4 regions of the Janthinobacterium sp. BJB446 genome follow, and region 1 is predicted to be linked to each of the others. Evidence: predicted binding sites of a transcription regulator. Region 1 holds the regulator's gene; each other region holds the start of a gene.
The links. Region 1 encodes sigma-54, which starts transcription at its own class of promoters, with help from an activator protein. Its sites were predicted from a motif close to TGGCANGNAANCTGCTTT; they were not measured.
Positions count from the first base shown of each region.

Region 2: the regulator sigma-54 is predicted to act here: its motif matches at 2,175-2,192, upstream of adh (aldehyde dehydrogenase).
Region 3: the regulator sigma-54 is predicted to act here: its motif matches at 2,364-2,381, upstream of pedF (cytochrome c-550 PedF).
Region 4: the regulator sigma-54 is predicted to act here: its motif matches at 2,477-2,494, upstream of urtA (urea ABC transporter substrate-binding protein).

Region 1 covers NZ_PDZK01000007.1:54,719-58,929, reverse strand. The annotation lists gene lptA (lipopolysaccharide transport periplasmic protein LptA) at 1-316, shown strand, start outside; gene lptB (LPS export ABC transporter ATP-binding protein) at 316-1,071, shown strand; gene CSQ92_RS26590 (RNA polymerase factor sigma-54) at 1,076-2,554, shown strand; gene hpf (ribosome hibernation-promoting factor, HPF/YfiA family) at 2,624-2,986, shown strand; gene CSQ92_RS26580 (enoyl-CoA hydratase/isomerase family protein) at 3,121-4,206, shown strand; gene rapZ (RNase adapter RapZ) at 4,207-4,211, opposite strand, start outside.
Region 2 covers NZ_PDZK01000011.1:8,984-13,194, forward strand. The annotation lists gene CSQ92_RS28265 (PQQ-dependent methanol/ethanol family dehydrogenase) at 1-74, opposite strand, end outside; gene CSQ92_RS28270 (DUF779 domain-containing protein) at 124-513, opposite strand; gene adh (aldehyde dehydrogenase) at 569-2,089, opposite strand; gene CSQ92_RS28280 (beta-propeller fold lactonase family protein) at 2,434-3,390, opposite strand; gene CSQ92_RS28285 (TonB-dependent receptor family protein) at 3,595-4,211, shown strand, end outside.
Region 3 covers NZ_PDZK01000011.1:14,339-18,549, reverse strand. The annotation lists gene CSQ92_RS28305 (RtcB family protein) at 15-1,250, shown strand; gene rtcA (RNA 3'-terminal phosphate cyclase) at 1,267-2,286, shown strand; gene pedF (cytochrome c-550 PedF) at 2,417-2,902, shown strand; gene CSQ92_RS28290 (substrate-binding periplasmic protein) at 2,928-3,761, shown strand; gene CSQ92_RS28285 (TonB-dependent receptor family protein) at 3,819-4,211, opposite strand, start outside.
Region 4 covers NZ_PDZK01000001.1:2,560,949-2,565,159, forward strand. The annotation lists gene urtB (urea ABC transporter permease subunit UrtB) at 1-1,062, opposite strand, end outside; gene urtA (urea ABC transporter substrate-binding protein) at 1,171-2,424, opposite strand; gene CSQ92_RS11290 (DUF4349 domain-containing protein) at 2,623-3,411, opposite strand; gene CSQ92_RS11295 (transglutaminase-like domain-containing protein) at 3,428-3,985, opposite strand.

The sequences.
Region 1 (4,211 bases):
CCGCCAGAAGCGCGATGGCGCGGGCGACCTGTGGGTGGAAGGCGAAGCGGAGCGCGTGGAATACGACAACAAGACGGAAGTGGTGAAACTGTTTTCCAGGGCCAAGCTGACGCGCCTGGAAGGCACGAAAGTGACCGACGTGGCCAATGGCGCCTTCATCTCGTATGACAGCCGCAAGGAAGTGTTTACGATGGAAAATTCCAACAGCGGCACCAGCACCCCGGATGGCGGCAGCGTGCGCATGGTGATCCAGCCGAAAACCAAGGCACCGGCGGCGGAGAAAGCGCCGGCCACGCCTGCGCCAGGAAAGAAATAATGGACAATACTCGTTGCGGCAGCACCCTGATCGTTCGCGGGCTGCAAAAAACCTATGGCAAGCGGCAAGTCGTGCATGATGTCTCGCTGCAAGTCGAATGCGGCGAAGTGGTGGGGCTGCTGGGCCCGAACGGCGCCGGCAAGACCACCTCGTTCTACATGATCGTCGGCCTGGTGCCGTCCGATGGCGGCAGCATCGATATCAGCGGCGTGGACATCTCCAGCCTGCCGATCCACCGCCGCGCGCAGATGGGCCTGTCCTACCTGCCGCAGGAAGCGTCCGTCTTCCGCAAGCTGACGGTGGAAGACAATATCCGCGCCGTGCTGGAAATCCAGACCGTCGAAGGCCGTCCGCTGACGAAGGCCGAGATCGAGGTGCGCCTGGATAAATTGCTGGCCGACTTGCAGATTGAAAAGCTGCGCGAGAACCAGGCCCTGTCCCTGTCGGGCGGTGAGCGCCGCCGCGTGGAAATCGCCCGCGCGCTGGCCACCGATCCCCGGTTCGTGCTGCTCGACGAACCGTTTGCCGGTGTCGATCCGATCGCCGTGATCGAGATCCAGCGCATCGTACGCTTCTTGAAGGAGCGCAATATCGGCGTGCTGATCACCGATCATAATGTGCGCGAGACGCTGGGTATCTGCGACCGTGCCTACATCATCAACCAGGGCTCGGTACTGGCGTCGGGACGCCCCGACGACATCATCGCGAACGAGTCGGTACGCCGGGTCTATCTGGGCGAACACTTCCGCATGTAAGCCAATGAAACAATCATTGCAGCTGCGCACTTCGCAGCACCTGGCACTGACGCCGCAGTTGCAGCAATCGATACGCCTGTTGCAATTGTCTACCCTGGAATTGCACCAGGAACTAGAGCAACTGCTGACGGACAATCCCTTGCTCGAACGCCTCGATGATCCGCTCGACCGTTCGCTGCGCCTGCTGTCCGATGGCGCCTTGAGTTCCACGGCAGCGCCGGCCGAAGCACCGTCCCAGCCGCCGGGCCAGGAAGCGCCCGCAGCGCCGGCCGAAGCGGAAACCTTTGATGGCGATGCCGGCGAGGGTCCGGCCGCCGCGGATGGCGGCGACAGCGACTGGAGCGAGGCGAGCCGCGGCAAGGCGCCCGACGACGAAGATTCGCGCCCGCAACTCGAAGCCCATCACTGCACCCTGCGCGAACACCTGATGGAGCAGATGCGCGTGACGGTGCTCGAATTGCGCGACCGCGCGCTGGTCGAGTTGATTATCGATGCGCTCGACGACAATGGCTACCTGGAAGAGTCGCTCGACGACATCCTGGCGCGCCTGCCGGAAGAGCTGGAAATCGATGCCGACGAGATGCGCACGGCCTTGTCTCTCTTGCAAAGTTTCGATCCGCCCGGCGTGGGCGCGCGCAATGCGTCCGAATGCCTGGCGCTGCAAATCAAGCGCTTGCCGCACATCGCCATGGTGACGCGCCGCATGGCCCTCGTCATCGTGGAAAAGCACCTGGCCTGGTTTGCCCAGCGCGATTTCAACAAGCTGAAAAAAGCCCTCGATTGCGACGATGAAGACTTGCGCGAAGCGCAGACGGTGATTCGCCAGTGCAATCCGCATCCGGGCGCCGTGTTCGCCTCGGACGTCTCCGATTACGTGGTGCCCGACGTCGTCGTCAAGCGCGCGCGCAATGGCTGGCAAGTGACCTTGAACAACGATGTCATGCCGCGCCTGCGCGTCAATGCCATGTACGCCAACTTGCTCAAGCAGGGCAAGGGCGAGGGCGCCATGGGCGCACAGTTGCAGGAAGCCAAGTGGCTGATCAAGAATATGCGCCAGCGCTTCGACACGATCCTGCGCGTGGCGCAGGCGATAGTAGAAAGACAAAAGAACTTTTTCTCGCATGGGGCCGTTGCCATGCGTCCCCTTGTGCTCCGTGAAATAGCTGATACACTGGGTTTACACGAGAGTACTATCTCGCGGGTAACAACTCAAAAGTACATGCTGACCCCGCACGGCATGTTCGAGTTGAAATATTTCTTTGGTAGCCACGTCGCCACCGAAGCGGGGGGCGAAGCGTCATCGACGGCGATACGGGCATTGATCGTGCAACTGACAGGAGCAGAAGACCCTAAAAATCCTTTATCCGACAGTAAGATTGCGGACATGCTGGGGGAACAAGGCATGGTGATTGCGCGACGTACTGTTGCCAAATACCGGGAAGCGTTGAAAATTCCGCCAGTGAGCCTGCGTAAGTGTTTGTAAGTTTTTTTCGGTTCCTCTGCGGGCCGGATAGGATGGACCGCACGAACCCGATCATCTTTAGGAGTGTGTATGAATCTCACCATCAGCGGACATCATCTCGAAGTGACACCAGCCATCCGTGAATACGTACAAACGAAGCTGGAGCGCGTGAAACGTCATTTCGATCAAGTCATCGATATCGCCGTGATTCTGACCGTGGATAACCTCAAAGAGAAAGAAAAACGTCAAAAGGCTGAAGTCAACCTGCGTTTGAGCGGCAAGACTGTCTATGTGGAAAGCTTGGCGCACGACCTGTACGCCGCGATCGATACCCTGATCGACAAGCTCGATAGGCAAGTGATGAAATACAAAACCAAAGTGCAAGGGCACGGTAAAGAGGCGATCAAGCATCTGCCAGACAACTCCGAGGAAGAAGCCGTCGTCGCCGTCTAAGGCCACCCGCTTCCAGCAGTTGTGATCAACTAAGGGCGCACATCTTGCGCCCTTTTTTGCGCCTGGACCTTTTGAGCGCAATGTTCGCCGCGCAGGGGCTAAAATGTTTGCACTTTCACTTCTTCCTGCCTGCCATGAGCGACTTCGTCCAGACTTCCATCCGCAACCGCACGGGCCATATCGTGCTCGACCGTCCGAAAGCCTTGAATTCCCTGTCGCTGGAGATGGTGCGCGCCCTGAGTGCGGCCCTGCTGGCCTGGCGCGACGATCCGCAGGTGGACGCCGTGGTGATCCGCTCCAGCAGTGAAAAGGCCCTGTGCGCCGGCGGCGACATCCGTTTCTTTTACGATGCGGGCCTGGCCACGCCGCAAGGCGGCAGTGCCTTGCTGGAGGATTTCTTTACGGAAGAATATGCTTTAAATCATTTAATTCATTTCTACCCAAAACCGTATATTGCCGTGATGGATGGCGTGGTGATGGGCGGCGGCATGGGCGTGGCGCAAGCCGGGCCGGGCAACCGCCTGCGCATCGTGACGGGCCGCACGCGCATGGCCATGCCGGAAGTCAATATCGGCTTGTTTCCGGACGTGGGCGGCAGTTATTTTCTATCCCGCCTGGCCGGCCAGCTGGGCCTGTACCTGGGCTTGACGGGCTTGACGATCAACGCGGCCGATGCCCTGTACACGGGGCTGGCCGATGTCTACGTGCCTGAGGCGCAGATGGGGGCGCTGCTGGACCTGTTCGAATCGACGCGGGGCGAGGCCTTGCCGGTGGCCATCAAGGCGCTGGCGGCGCCTTTCCAGGCCGAGGCGGGGGTGTCTCCCCTGGCCACGGCGCGCGCGGCGCTGGACCGCCATTTCGGCGCCCCTTCCGTGGCCGCCATCATGGCCTCGCTGGCGCAGGATGACAGCGCGTTCGCGGCCAAGGCGCTGGCGGCCATGCGCCAGCGTTCGCCCTTGATGATGTCGGTGACCCTGGAATTGCTGCAGCGGGGCGCCCACCTGGGCGTGGCCGATTGCCTGCGCATGGAGCGCACGGTGGTGCGCCACAATTTTGAACATGGCGAAGTGCTCGAGGGCGTGCGCGCGCTGGTGGTCGACAAGGACAATGCACCGCGCTGGAACCCTGCCAACCTGGACGACGTCGATGCGGCCATGGTGGCGCGCTTCTTTGCCCCCGTCTGGCCAGCCGCGGCGCATCCGCTGCGCCACCTCGACTAATTAGC
Region 2 (4,211 bases), on a different contig from region 1:
ATGGCATTGGTGACATTGCCCACGTCGGCCGCCTGGGCCAGCGATGCCAAACCCAAACCGATGAGTATCCCCATGATTTTTTTCTGCACAATCATCTCCCTCTGTTTTATTAGTATGTGTGTATCAAGTCTTGCGGTGCTCATGCGGCTGGGCATGCAACAGCGCGCACTCTTCATCGGTGAACAGGCGCGAGCGCGTCAGGAAGCGCTTGCCGGTGCCGTTGTCGAGTGAAAACATGCCGCCATTGCCGTCGACCACATCGATAATCAACTGGGTATGCTCCCAGTACTCGAATTGCTCGAGCCCCATGTAGAACGGTGTGCCATTCAAATTGCCGAGATAGATATCGGTGTCGCTGACATCGAACTCGCCCAGCGCATAGCACATGGGCGCGCTGCCGTCGCAGCATCCGCCCGACTGGAAAAACATCAGCGGGCCGTGACGCTGGCGCAACTTGTCCATCATTTCCAGCGCCGCATCGGTGGCGACCACCCGGGCAATTGCTGCACTCATGGCATCCCTTTCTGCGCGCCGCGCCTGGACTGCAGGCGCGGCGCCTGTTGCCGGTTTAGAAGAAGCCCAGCGCTTTAGGGCTATAGCTCACCAGCAAGTTCTTCGTTTGCTGGTAGTGGTCGAGCATCATCTTGTGGTTTTCGCGGCCGATACCCGATTGCTTGTAGCCGCCGAACGCGGCGTGGGCCGGATACAGGTGGTAGCAATTGGTCCACACGCGGCCCGCCTGAATGGCGCGGCCCATGCGGAAGGCACGCGAACCGTCACGCGTCCACAGGCCGGCCCCCAAGCCATACAAAGTATCGTTGGCAATCGCCAGCGCGTCGGCCTCATCCTTGAAAGTGGTCACGGACACGACGGGTCCGAAGATTTCTTCCTGGAAGATGCGCATCTTGTTATTGCCCTTGAACACGGTCGGACGCACGTAGTAGCCGCCTTCCAGGTCGCCCGCCTGCGTGTTGCGCTCGCCGCCGGCCAGCACTTCCGCGCCTTCCTGGCGGCCGATGTCGAGGTAGGACAGGATTTTTTCCAGTTGCTCCTGCGACGCCTGCGCGCCGATCATGGTGGACGAGTCGAGCGGGTTGCCCTGCTTGATGGCGGCCACGCGTTTGAGGGCACGTTCGATGAATTTCTCGTAGATCGATTCCTGGATCAGCACGCGCGATGGGCAAGTGCATACCTCACCTTGATTCAGCGCGAACATGGCAAAACCTTCCAGGCACTTATCGAAATAATCATCATCGGCATCCATCACGTCTTCAAAGAAGATATTCGGCGACTTGCCGCCCAGTTCCAGGGTGACGGGAATCAGGTTTTGCGCGGCATAACCCATGATCAGACGGCCCGTGCCCGTTTCGCCCGTAAAGGCGATCTTGGCGATGCGCTTGCTCGAGGCCAGCGGCTTGCCCGCTTCCAGGCCGAAACCGTTGATGATGTTCAGCACACCCGGCGGCAGCAGGTCGCCGATCAGCTCGATCAATACCATGATGGAAGCCGGGGTCTGCTCGGCCGGTTTCAAGACGACGCAATTGCCGGCGGCCAAGGCTGGCGCCAGTTTCCACACGGCCATCAGGATCGGGAAATTCCACGGGATGATCTGGCCCACGACGCCCAGCGGCTCATGGTAGTGATAGGCATAGGTTTCCGCATCGATTTGTGCGACGGAACCTTCCTGGGCGCGGATGCAACCGGCGAAGTAACGGAAATGGTCGATGGCCAGCGGAATGTCGGCATTCATCGTTTCGCGGATCGGCTTGCCGTTGTCGATGGTTTCCGCCGTGGCGATCAGGCTCAGGTTCTGTTCGATGCGGTCGGCGATGCGGTTCAGGATATTGGCGCGCTCGGCCGGCGAAGTCTTGCCCCAGGCATCCTTGGCGGCGTGCGCGGCATCCAGCGCCAGCTCGACGTCTTCCGTCGTGGAACGGGCGATTTCGCAAAACGGCAATCCTGTGATGGGCGTGATGTTAGGAAAGTATTCACCTTTTACTGGTGCAACGAATTTGCCGCCGATGTAATTGTCATAGCGTTGTTTGAAGGGATTGGCTACGCCCAGTTTGCTGATGTCTGCGAGATTCATGTCGTCCTCTATCGGGTTAATTAGAATGGAATTACTTAATTAAAATCAAACGTCCTGGTACAGATGGGGTGAGTACACGGAGTCTTCCGCAAATGCCGTGCCAGCTCGCCATCGCACTACAAACTTAGCCGGTTTTATCCCTGTTACAAGGGCGCGGCATCAACCCCGGCACGTTTTTCAGCGCAAGCCACCTGCTTGGGTGGGGACGTGGGCCTGTTTGCATTTTGAACAAGGTGAAGACGTCCTGTTCCAATCCGGGCCAGCCCTGCGGCATCTCCCCTGCGCCGCTGCACAATGGAACAGGTGTACCAGACTGGAACACCTGCGCCTGTGCCACCAAGGAATCAACGAATCACCACGCCCCAGGGCAATTCACCCACGGCAATGTCGGCCACCTTGCGCGCGCTGGCCGTGCCGATGACGGATACACTGTTCGAGCGGCCATTGGCCACGTACAGCTTGGCGCCGTCGGGCGTGATGGCCATATTCCACGGACGTTTGCCGACGGGAATGGTGGCCGTGACCTGGTAGCTGGCCGTGTCGATCACCATCACCGTGCCGTCCGTGCCATTCGAGACATACACCTGCTTGCCATCGGGATGGACCACGATGCCATTCGCATTCTTGCCCGCTGGAATGGTGGCAATCGCCTTGCGCGCGGCCATGTCGATCACGTACACGGCATTGACCAGTTCGCACGCCACATAGGCGCGGCCCGAGTCCGGACTGAAACCGATGCCGCGCGGACGCAGTCCCACGGCGATGGACGCGACCTGGCGGCGTTGCGCTACATCAATGACATCGACTTGCTCCGCCTCTTCCGCGCTGACCAGCAGCCAGCGTCCATCCGGGCTGAAGACGGCATGTTCCGGGTTGCGTCCCTGCACCTTGATATCGGCGAGCAAGGTGCCTGTCTGGCCATCGAGCAAGGCCACGCTATTGTTTTCCTCGACGGCCACTGCCACGTAATGACCGTCCCGGGAAGCGCTGACGCCTTCGGGCGACTTGCCCAGCGCCACCGTGCGCACGGGCGCGCCGGCAGCGTTATCGATCAGCAACAAGGCACTGCTGGCGGCATCCGTGACAAACAATTGCCGTCCGCTGGGGTCGGCGGCGATGCCGCGCGGCCGCTTGCCTGCCGCGATCTGGCGCACTACCTGGTCGGTAGCCGTGTCGATCACGCTCAAGGTGCCCGATTTTTCATTGGGGACATAGGCAAAGGGAGCTGCCTGGAGGGCGGTGCTGGCGAGCGCCGGCAGCAGCCAGCACACCTGGCGCAAGCGCGAGAAGAAGTTGGGCATAATCACCTTTTCAATGGCAAAACACAGGAAAAGCGCGCGGTAGCGGCGCATCTGCCCATTGCTGTATGCAAACGCCGTGCCACTGACACGCGTATAATTTCAGCCCACCAATGGAGACATGGCAGGCATATTGCTTGATACACCTACGCAGACCTGTACCGCGCACGCGATCAAGCAGGCTTTTATTCACATTGGAGAATCCGCATGCAGCACCGTTTCCGCCTGAACACCATCGCCAGCCTGTTTGTCGCCGGCAGCGCCACCCTCGCCCCCCACGTCTTTGCCGCCGAAGCAGCTGACCTGGCCGCCGGACAACTGATGGATACGGTGGTCGTCAGCGGCAGCCGCATCGCCCACCCCAGCCAGGAAGTGCCGGCCTCGATCGACGTGGTCGACAGCGCCCGCATCCAGGATGGCCAAATCCGCGTCAACGCGTCGGAAGCGCTGGCCGCCGTGCCGGGCCTGGTCGTGCAAAACCGCCAGAACTACGCGCAAGACTTGCAGATCTCGTCGCGCGGCTTCGGCGCACGCTCGGCCTTCGGCGTGCGCGGTGTCAAGCTGATCAGCGATGGCATTCCCGCCAGCATGCCCGACGGCCAGGGCCAGGCCGCCACTTTCAACCTCGATACGGCCGAGCGCATCGAAGTATTGCGTGGGCCATTTTCTGCCATCTACGGCAACCATTCGGGCGGCGTGATCCAGCTGTTTTCCAAGGATGGACAAAATCCCCCGTCCGTCGAACTGAATGTGACGGGCGGCAGCTACGGCACCAGCAAGGTCGATCTCTCGGCGCAAGGCCAGGCAGGCGGCATCGGCTACGT
Region 3 (4,211 bases), on a different contig from region 1:
AAATGAGAGAAGCGATGAAGAAAGAAGAATACGAAGTCCTGCATACCGAAGGTAGCCGTCCTGTGAAAATGTGGACACGTGGCGTGCCCGTCGAAGAAGCGGCTAAAAAGCAATTGCGCAACACGGCGACCCTGCCGTTTATTTACAAGCACATCGCCGTCATGCCCGACGTCCACCTGGGTAAAGGGTCGACCATCGGCAGCGTGATTCCCACCTTGGGCGCCGTGATTCCGGCGGCGGTGGGCGTGGATATCGGTTGCGGCATGATGGCGGCGAAAACCACGCTGACGGCGAATGATCTGCCCGATAATCTGGGGCCGCTGCGCAGCGCCATCGAACGCGCCATTCCACACGGGATGTCGCCAAAGACGCGCGGACACCGCGGCCGCGACGAGGGTTCCTGGCATACGCCGCCCTCGGTGGTCGATGCCGCATGGCTGCAATTGAAGGATGAATTCGATGCCATCTGCCTGAAAACGCCGAAGCTGAAAAATACGAACAATTATCGCCACCTGGGGACTTTGGGCAGCGGTAATCACTTCGTCGAGGTCTGTCTCGATGAACAGGGTTCCGTATGGTTCATGCTGCATTCCGGTTCGCGCGGCGTGGGCAATGCCATCGGCACGCATTTCATCGAACTGGCCAAGCAGGATATGCGCACCCACTTCATCAACCTGCCCGACCAGGATCTGGCTTACCTGGCCGAAGGAACGCAGCATTACGACGATTACGTGGAAGCGGTGGGCTGGGCGCAACGCTTTGCGCGCAACAACCGCGAAGTGATGATGCAGAACCTGATCGCCGCCGTGCGCACGGTCATCCATAAACCGTTCCAGACGCACGTGGAAGCCGTCAACTGCCACCATAACTATGTGCAGAAGGAGCACCACTTCGGCAAGGATGTATTGATCACGCGCAAAGGCGCCGTGTCGGCCCGCGCGGGCGAACTGGGGATCATTCCCGGCTCCATGGGCGCGAAGAGTTTTATCGTGCGCGGCAAAGGCAATGCGGAGAGTTTCCATAGCTGCAGCCACGGTGCGGGACGCACGATGAGCCGCACGGAAGCGAAGCGGCGCTTCAACCTGGATGACCAGATCCGCGCCACGCAAGGCGTGGAATGCCGCAAGGATGAAAACGTGATCGATGAAATTCCGATGGCTTACAAGGATATCGATGCGGTGATGCTGGCGCAGCGCGAGCTGGTCGATGTCGTGCATATCTTGAAGCAGGTCGTCTGCGTCAAAGGATAATAGAGAGAAAACAGAGATGATAGAAATAGATGGAGCGCAAGGCGAAGGCGGCGGACAGATTTTACGTTCGGCGCTGAGCCTGTCGATGATCACGGGGAAACCGTTTCGGCTGATTAACATTCGCGCGGGGCGGGAAAAGCCCGGCTTGCTGCGCCAGCATCTGCTGGCCGTGCAGGCGGCAACCGCCATTTGCGGGGCGCGCACGACGCCGGTGGCGCTGCGCGCGTCGAGCCTGGAATTCGTGCCCGGCCCTCTGCGCGGCGGCGATTACCGCTTTGCCATCGGTAGCGCGGGCAGTTGCACTCTGGTATTGCAAACTCTGTTGCCGGCCCTGCTGCATGCGGATGGACCATCCACCGTGCGCATCACTGGCGGCACGCACAATGCCATGGCACCGCCCGTGCATTTCCTGCAGCGCGCATATGGCCGTGTCCTGGAACAGATGGGGGCCGAGGTGGATATTACGCTGCAACGCTACGGCTTTCATCCTGCGGGCGGCGGCGAGGTGATGGCCACCGTGCAACCGTGCCAGCGCTTGCGCCCCATCGCATTGCTGCAGCGCGGCGAACGAAAGGCGGGGTATGCGGAAAGCGTGGTGGCGGGCGTGCATGTGCAGGTGGCGCAGCGGGAGCTCGAGCGTGTCGCCGGGGGCATGGGCTGGAGCGGCAAGCAGTTGCGCCTCGTCGGCTTGCCGGCGGAGCAGGGACCGGGCAACGTCCTGTTGCTGACGCTCGAGCATGAGCATGTCACGGAAGTGTTTACTTCGTTCGGTGAAAAGTCCTTGCTGGCCGAATCCGTGGCCAAGCGCCTGTTGAACGAGGTGCGCGCCTATCTCAAGACGGACGTGGCCGTCGGTGAGCACCTGGCCGACCAGCTCTTGCTGCCCATGGCGCTGGCCGGCGGCGGTAGCTTCAGTTGCAACAAGGTATCGCAACATGCGCTGACGAATGCGGAGGTGATTGCCCGGTTTTTGCCCGTGCGTATTACTTTCGAGCAGCAGGAGCGGAGCAGCATCTGCACGGTGGCCGCCGCCTGACGCGCGCGCTGACACAACTGGCTGTTGCAGCTGTTCCAAATTGATACATGGTCGGCCGGATGTGGGGCATAGACGCATGGCATGGCATTTGCTCTTCTTTGGTATTGACTAAAAAACCAAGGAGACCAGCATGACCTATTCCATTCGTACCCTGCTCGGCGTGGCGGCCGCCGGCGCCGTTGCCCTCACTTCCCTGCTGACCTTGCCGCATGCCTATGCGCACGGCAATGTCACGCCGCAAGGCGTCGATACCACGGGCTTGCCCAAGGTAGGCGACAAGTGGCTCGAGCAAAACCCGTATCGGGGCAACAAGCTGGCCTTGACGGTGGGCACCTCGGCCTACAACCAGAATTGCGCCCGCTGCCACGGCATCGAAGCCATCTCGGGCGGCATCGCGCCGGACTTGCGCCAGCTGGACCGCGATTGCTTCGGTATCAAGAATGAGACAAAGAAACAGGCGTGCTACAAGGAGACGGATAATTACTACCTGGCCACCATACGCCACGGTAAAGTGCGTAATGGCGCTGTGTACATGCCGCCGTTCGAAGGCGTGTTCAACCAGGAAGCCATGTGGGCCATCAAGACCTATCTGGAAACGCGCCGCGAGTCGAATTAAGTCGAACTGATCACGAAGGAGTCCCATGCGTTCATTTCAATTCCGGGGCAAGCGCGCGATGATCTCGCTCGCCTGCCTGGCGCTGTGCGCAGCCGCGCCGGCGCGTGCCGACTGGCAAAAAGTGCAGCAGTCGGGCAGCCTGAAAGTGGCTGTGTACAACGAATTCGCGCCGTTTTCCGACAAGGGCGTGGGCATCGATATCGATATTGCCGAAGCGCTGGCGAAAAAGCTGGGTTTGAAACTGAGCTTGCTGCCATTTCCCGCCGGCGAGAACTTGAACGATGATTTGCGCAATATGGTGTGGAAGGGGCATTACCTTGGTTATGGTCCCGCCGATGTGATGCTGCATGTGCCGGTCGACAAGAAGTTGATGGCGGATAACGACAAGGTCGAGATCTTCGCGCCGTACTACGTGGAAACTGTGCGCCTGGCGCGCAGTGCGCAAGCCGTGCCGCAATTCGATGGCGTCGCTTCGCTGGCCGGCAAGCGCATCGGCGTGGAAAAGGTCTCGATCGCGGCCATGCTGATGCTGGGTGAAGACAATGGCAAGTACCGCGACGACGTGCGCATCTTCGACACGGCGGCCGAAGCCCTGCAGCAATTGCAGGCAGGGCAACTCGATGCCGTGCTGGCCAACCGTTCGGAGATCGAATCGGTGCTGAAAAGCGATCCCGCTTTTCCCTTGAGCGAAGTGGCGTTCGCCCGCTTGCCGCGTGCCGGTTGGGCCGTGGGCCTGGCCGTCAGCCGCCAGCAGCTCGACGTGGCCAAGTTGCTGCAGGCAGCCATGAACGAAATGGCGGCCAGCGGCGAATTGAAAACCATCTTTGAAAAATATGGCGTGAAGGAAGCGCGGCCCTGACGTAGCGTGCTTGAGTTGAAAAGCCCGTGCATCGATCGATGCGCGGGCTTTTTATTTTTAGAAACTATATTGGGCGCTGACGCCCAGCAACCAGTTGCGTCCCGGCGCCGCTTCATAGTAGCGCTTGTTGCTGTCGCCGACGATGACGGAGCCCACGTAGGTCTTGTCGAAAAGATTGTTCAGGCGGGCAAATTCCTTGAAGCGCCAATTCCCCACGTTTTGTTTGGCGTTGACGCGCGCATTGAACACCGTGTAGCCGGGCGCCGGCTTTTCGCTATTGCTGTCTTCCGCGTAGACCTGGTTGCTGGCCACGCTTTCCAGCGCCGCGCCAAAACGGTCGAGTGTATCTTTCCAGGCCAGTTCCGCGAACAAGTTGGCGCTGGGCACGCCCGGCAAGCGGCTGCCTTCGCGCACGCTGCCAAACGCCTGGTCATACACGGCGTGCAGGCT
Region 4 (4,211 bases), on a different contig from region 1:
GAAGACCGTGCGCACGGCCTGCATGAGGATCAGGCTGATGCCCCAGGTGGCCAGCAGGGTTTCCAGCGGCCGGCCATACAGCCAGCGGATCACCGTGCGCTCCAGCATCACGCCCACCAGTCCCGCGACAAAAAAGGCGGCCGGCAAGGCGGCCAGCAGATACGCATCCTGCAAGCCAGGCAGGTAGCTGCGGAAGAACAGCTGGCACAGGTAGGTCGTGTAAGCGCCTATCATCAGCAATTCGCCATGCGCCATGTTGATGATGCCCATCAAGCCAAACGTGATGGCCAGCCCCAGCGCGGCCAGCAGCAGCACGCTGCCCAGCGAAATGCCGTAGAACACATTGCCGGCGAAGTCCATGCGCGCCACCCGTCCCTTGATCTGGCGCATGGTCTCGATGGCGGCCAGCTGCACGGCCTCGTCCGGCTCGCCGGCCTTGCCATCTGGTCCTTTCTCCAGCATGGCTTGCAGCGCGGGCAACAGGCGCGCATCGCTGCTGCCCGCCAGCGCCTGCACGGCGGCCTTGCGCGTGGCGGCGTCGGGCGCATGCAGGTTGGCGCTGGCGATCAGCACCTGCAATATCTGTTTGATGTCAGCATCGTTTTCCTGCGCCAGCGCAGTGCGGATCAGGGGGACCTGCGCGGGATCGACGGATTGCTGCAGCGCCTGCGCGGCGGCCAGGCGCGTGGCCCGCTCGGGCGCCAGCAGTTTCAACCCCGACAAGGCGCCCGCCACGGCCGCGCGCAAGCGGTTGTTGACCATCACGCCATCGATGCCATCGGGCAGCGGCACGCTCTGGCCGCTTGCCGGCTCATATGCCTGTTCACCGTCGACGATATACACCTTGCCGTCGGGGGCCGCATATAACTGATCGTCCTGCAAGGCTTGCAGTACACGGGCGGCCTCGGGCGTGGCCAGGGTGGCGATCTGGGCGACGGCCGCGATCCTGGTGTCGGGATCGTCGCCGGATAGCGCTTTGAGCAGATCGGGAGGGATGGCAGCCTGCGCGAACGAGGATAGCAACAGGCAGGCGAGGACCAGCAGTTTGGGGATGAACCTCATTGTAAGTTCCATGGAAAAACTGCACGGGGCGTGCGCTTACCCCAAAGGCGAGGACTGGGGTCGGACCCTGAGGGTCCGACCCCGGCATTTGCTGGTGGGTAATAGCGCCTACAACTTCTGCTTGCCCTCATTCCCCTTGATAAACGGGCTCCACGGCTGGGCGCGTATCGGTTCCTTGGTTTTCCACACGACATTGAATTGCCCGTCGGCCTTGATCTCGCCGATCATCACGGGCTTGTGCAAGTGGTGGTTGGTCGGGTCCATGGTCAGGGTAAAACCGGACGGCGACTTGACGCTCTGGCCGGCCATGGCGGCGATCACCTTGTCCGTGTCCGTCGATTTCGCTTTTTCCACGGCTTGCGCCCACATGTGGATGCCCACATAGGTCGCTTCCATCGGGTCGTTCGTCACGACAGAACCCGCGTTCGGCAGCTTTTGCGCCACGGCATACGCTTTCCACTGCTTGATGAAGGCCGTATTCACGGGGTTCTTGACGGATTCAAAGTAATTCCACGCCGCCAAGTGCCCCAGCAGGGGCTTGGTATCGATGCCGCGCAATTCTTCCTCGCCCACGGAAAACGCGACGACGGGCACGTCCGTGGCTTTCAAGCCCGCATTGCCCAGTTCCTTGTAGAACGGCACGTTGGAATCGCCATTGATGGTGGAAATGACGGCCGTCTTGCCGCCCGTGGAAAATTTCTTGATGTTGGCGACGATGGTTTGATAGTCGGCATGGCCGAACGGCGTGTAGACCTCGCTGATATCGCTATCCTTGACGCCTTTGCTTTTCAGGAAAGCGCGCAGGATCTTGTTGGTGGTGCGCGGATACACATAATCCGTGCCCAGCAGCACGAAGCGTTTGGCGCCGCCTCCATCCTTGCTCATCAGGTATTCCACGGCAGGAATCGCCTGCTGGTTCGGCGCGGCGCCCGTATAAAACACATTCTTTTCCAGCTCCTCGCCCTCGTATTGCACCGGGTAAAACAGCAGGCTGTTGAGTTCCTTGAACACCGGCAAGACGGATTTGCGGGACACGGATGTCCAGCAGCCGAACACGACAGCCACTTTATCCTGCGCCACCAGCTGGCGCGCTTTTTCCGCGAACAAGGGCCAGTTCGACGCGGGATCGACGACGACGGCTTCCAGCTTCTTGCCCAGCACGCCGCCCTCGGCATTGATCTCGGCGATCGTCATCAGCGCCACATCCTTGAGCGACGTTTCGGAAATGGCCATGGTGCCCGACAGAGAGTGCAAGATGCCCACCTTGATGGTGTCGGCGGCCAAGGCTGCCTGCATGGTGGTGGACATGGCCAGGGCCAGTGCGCCGGCGGCGGCCGCTTTCAGGATGATGCGTCGTGTCATGGGGACTCCTGTGATGGGTTCGTGGGGGTCGAGCTGGGTCTGCTATGTTGTTAAAGCAGAATGCATGCCAGCACCGGCAGGCGTCCGCCATGGTGCAAGCGGCGCTCGCCGCACGAAAAAAAACCTGGCTGCACAAGGACTGTGCAGCCAGGTTTCAAATTGCCGTAAAACGGTGCGCAGGACGCAGCAATCCCGGCATCAATCCTTGCGCGGAGCTCCACGCAGACGGCGCCAGCCCTTGCGGCCCAGCGGGAACAGCAGCACGAAAGCGATCAGCCACGGCAGAATGTAGGCCATGGCAGTGATGGCGTTGGCCACGCCTTCCGACAGGTTTTCCGTGAAATTGCCCAGCGCGCGCTTGACGGGCCGCCAGAACGATTGCCTGCCTTCGGCGCTGATGGCCACGTTCAACAAGTCCGTATCGATACGCTGCATCAATAGCGCATTGGCGGCCGTCGCCTGCTCCAGTTCCACTTGCACGGTGGCCAGTTCCTTGGTCACCTTGATGAGGGCATCGACGTTGGTGCCCGAGCGTTTTTCCAGGTCTTGCAATTGCGCCTGGTATTGCTTGAGCATTTCCAGGCGTTTCTTGCTGTCGAGCACGGGACGGCCCAGGTCTTCCACCTTGGTACCCTGGCTGGTGACGTCGCCTTCGGCCGCGACCAGCGCGACGAGCTTCTTGATGCCGGCCGGCTTGGCGCGCATGCTGATGCGCGCATGCACGTAGCGGCCGCTGTCGACGCTGGAATCGAGCAGCAGGCAGCCGTTTTCCGTATCGGCCTTGCAGGCGGCGACCACTTTTTCATACAGGGGCCGCACTTGCGCCTCGCGCGTATCGACGCTGACATTATGTTCATAGGCAAGGAACTCGCTGCCCTTTTCCTTGCCTTCGAGACGCGCGGCGCTCGACTGCCCGCCGCTCTCGCCCTTGCTGCCGCAGCCGGCCAGCAGCAACAGTCCAAACAGGCATATGGATATTTTTTTCATGATTTCTTTCTTTGGATTATTTTTGCAGCGGCAACAATTCGATATCGGGCAAGTGCGCCGCCACATCCTGCACGGTCGCATGGCAGGTCAAGGACGCCACCACCTGCGGCAACGGTTCCGGCCAGATTTCCGGCAAGTCGCGCTCTTCGGTCGCCAGCACGGGAAAGGCCAGCTGTTCCCGTGGCGGCGTGAAGGCGGCAGCGACGCCGGGCTTGTTGCCGCGCGCATCGATGCGGTACCAGCCGAACTCCTGCAGATGCACGGCATTCAAGCCATGCAGGCAGAACGGCGGCCCCACCTCGCCCACGGCCAGGCGCTGGTAGCACAGGCCGGCAGGAATGCCGTTGGCGCGCAGCAGCGCCGCCAGCAGATGGCTCTTCGCATAGCAATAGCCCGTGCCGTGCTGCAAAACGTCGGAAGCACGGCAGGTGACGGGATTGCGCTGGTAGTCCCAGCTATGGGCGATCTCGTCGCGCACGAAGGCAAAGCAGCGGGCCGCGATGGCGGCGTCGCCCACCGCGCCTGCCGCCAGTGCAGCCGCCTTGGTGCGCACGGCAGGATGGTCGCTGTCCATGTAAGTGCTGCTGGCTAGATACGGGGAAAAGTCGGTAGACATGGCGTCAAGGTCAGGCAAAAAGATAATGCGCGATTCTAGTCGAAACGGCACGAAATCGAGCGTTTCCTTGCGCAGGAACAAAGAAAAACCACGCCTCAGGCTTACTGCGCGGGGGGTGGCGACTTTGGCGGCGGCCCGGTAGCTGGTATCATGCGGGCAAACGCAGCCGGCCATATTGGCGCGG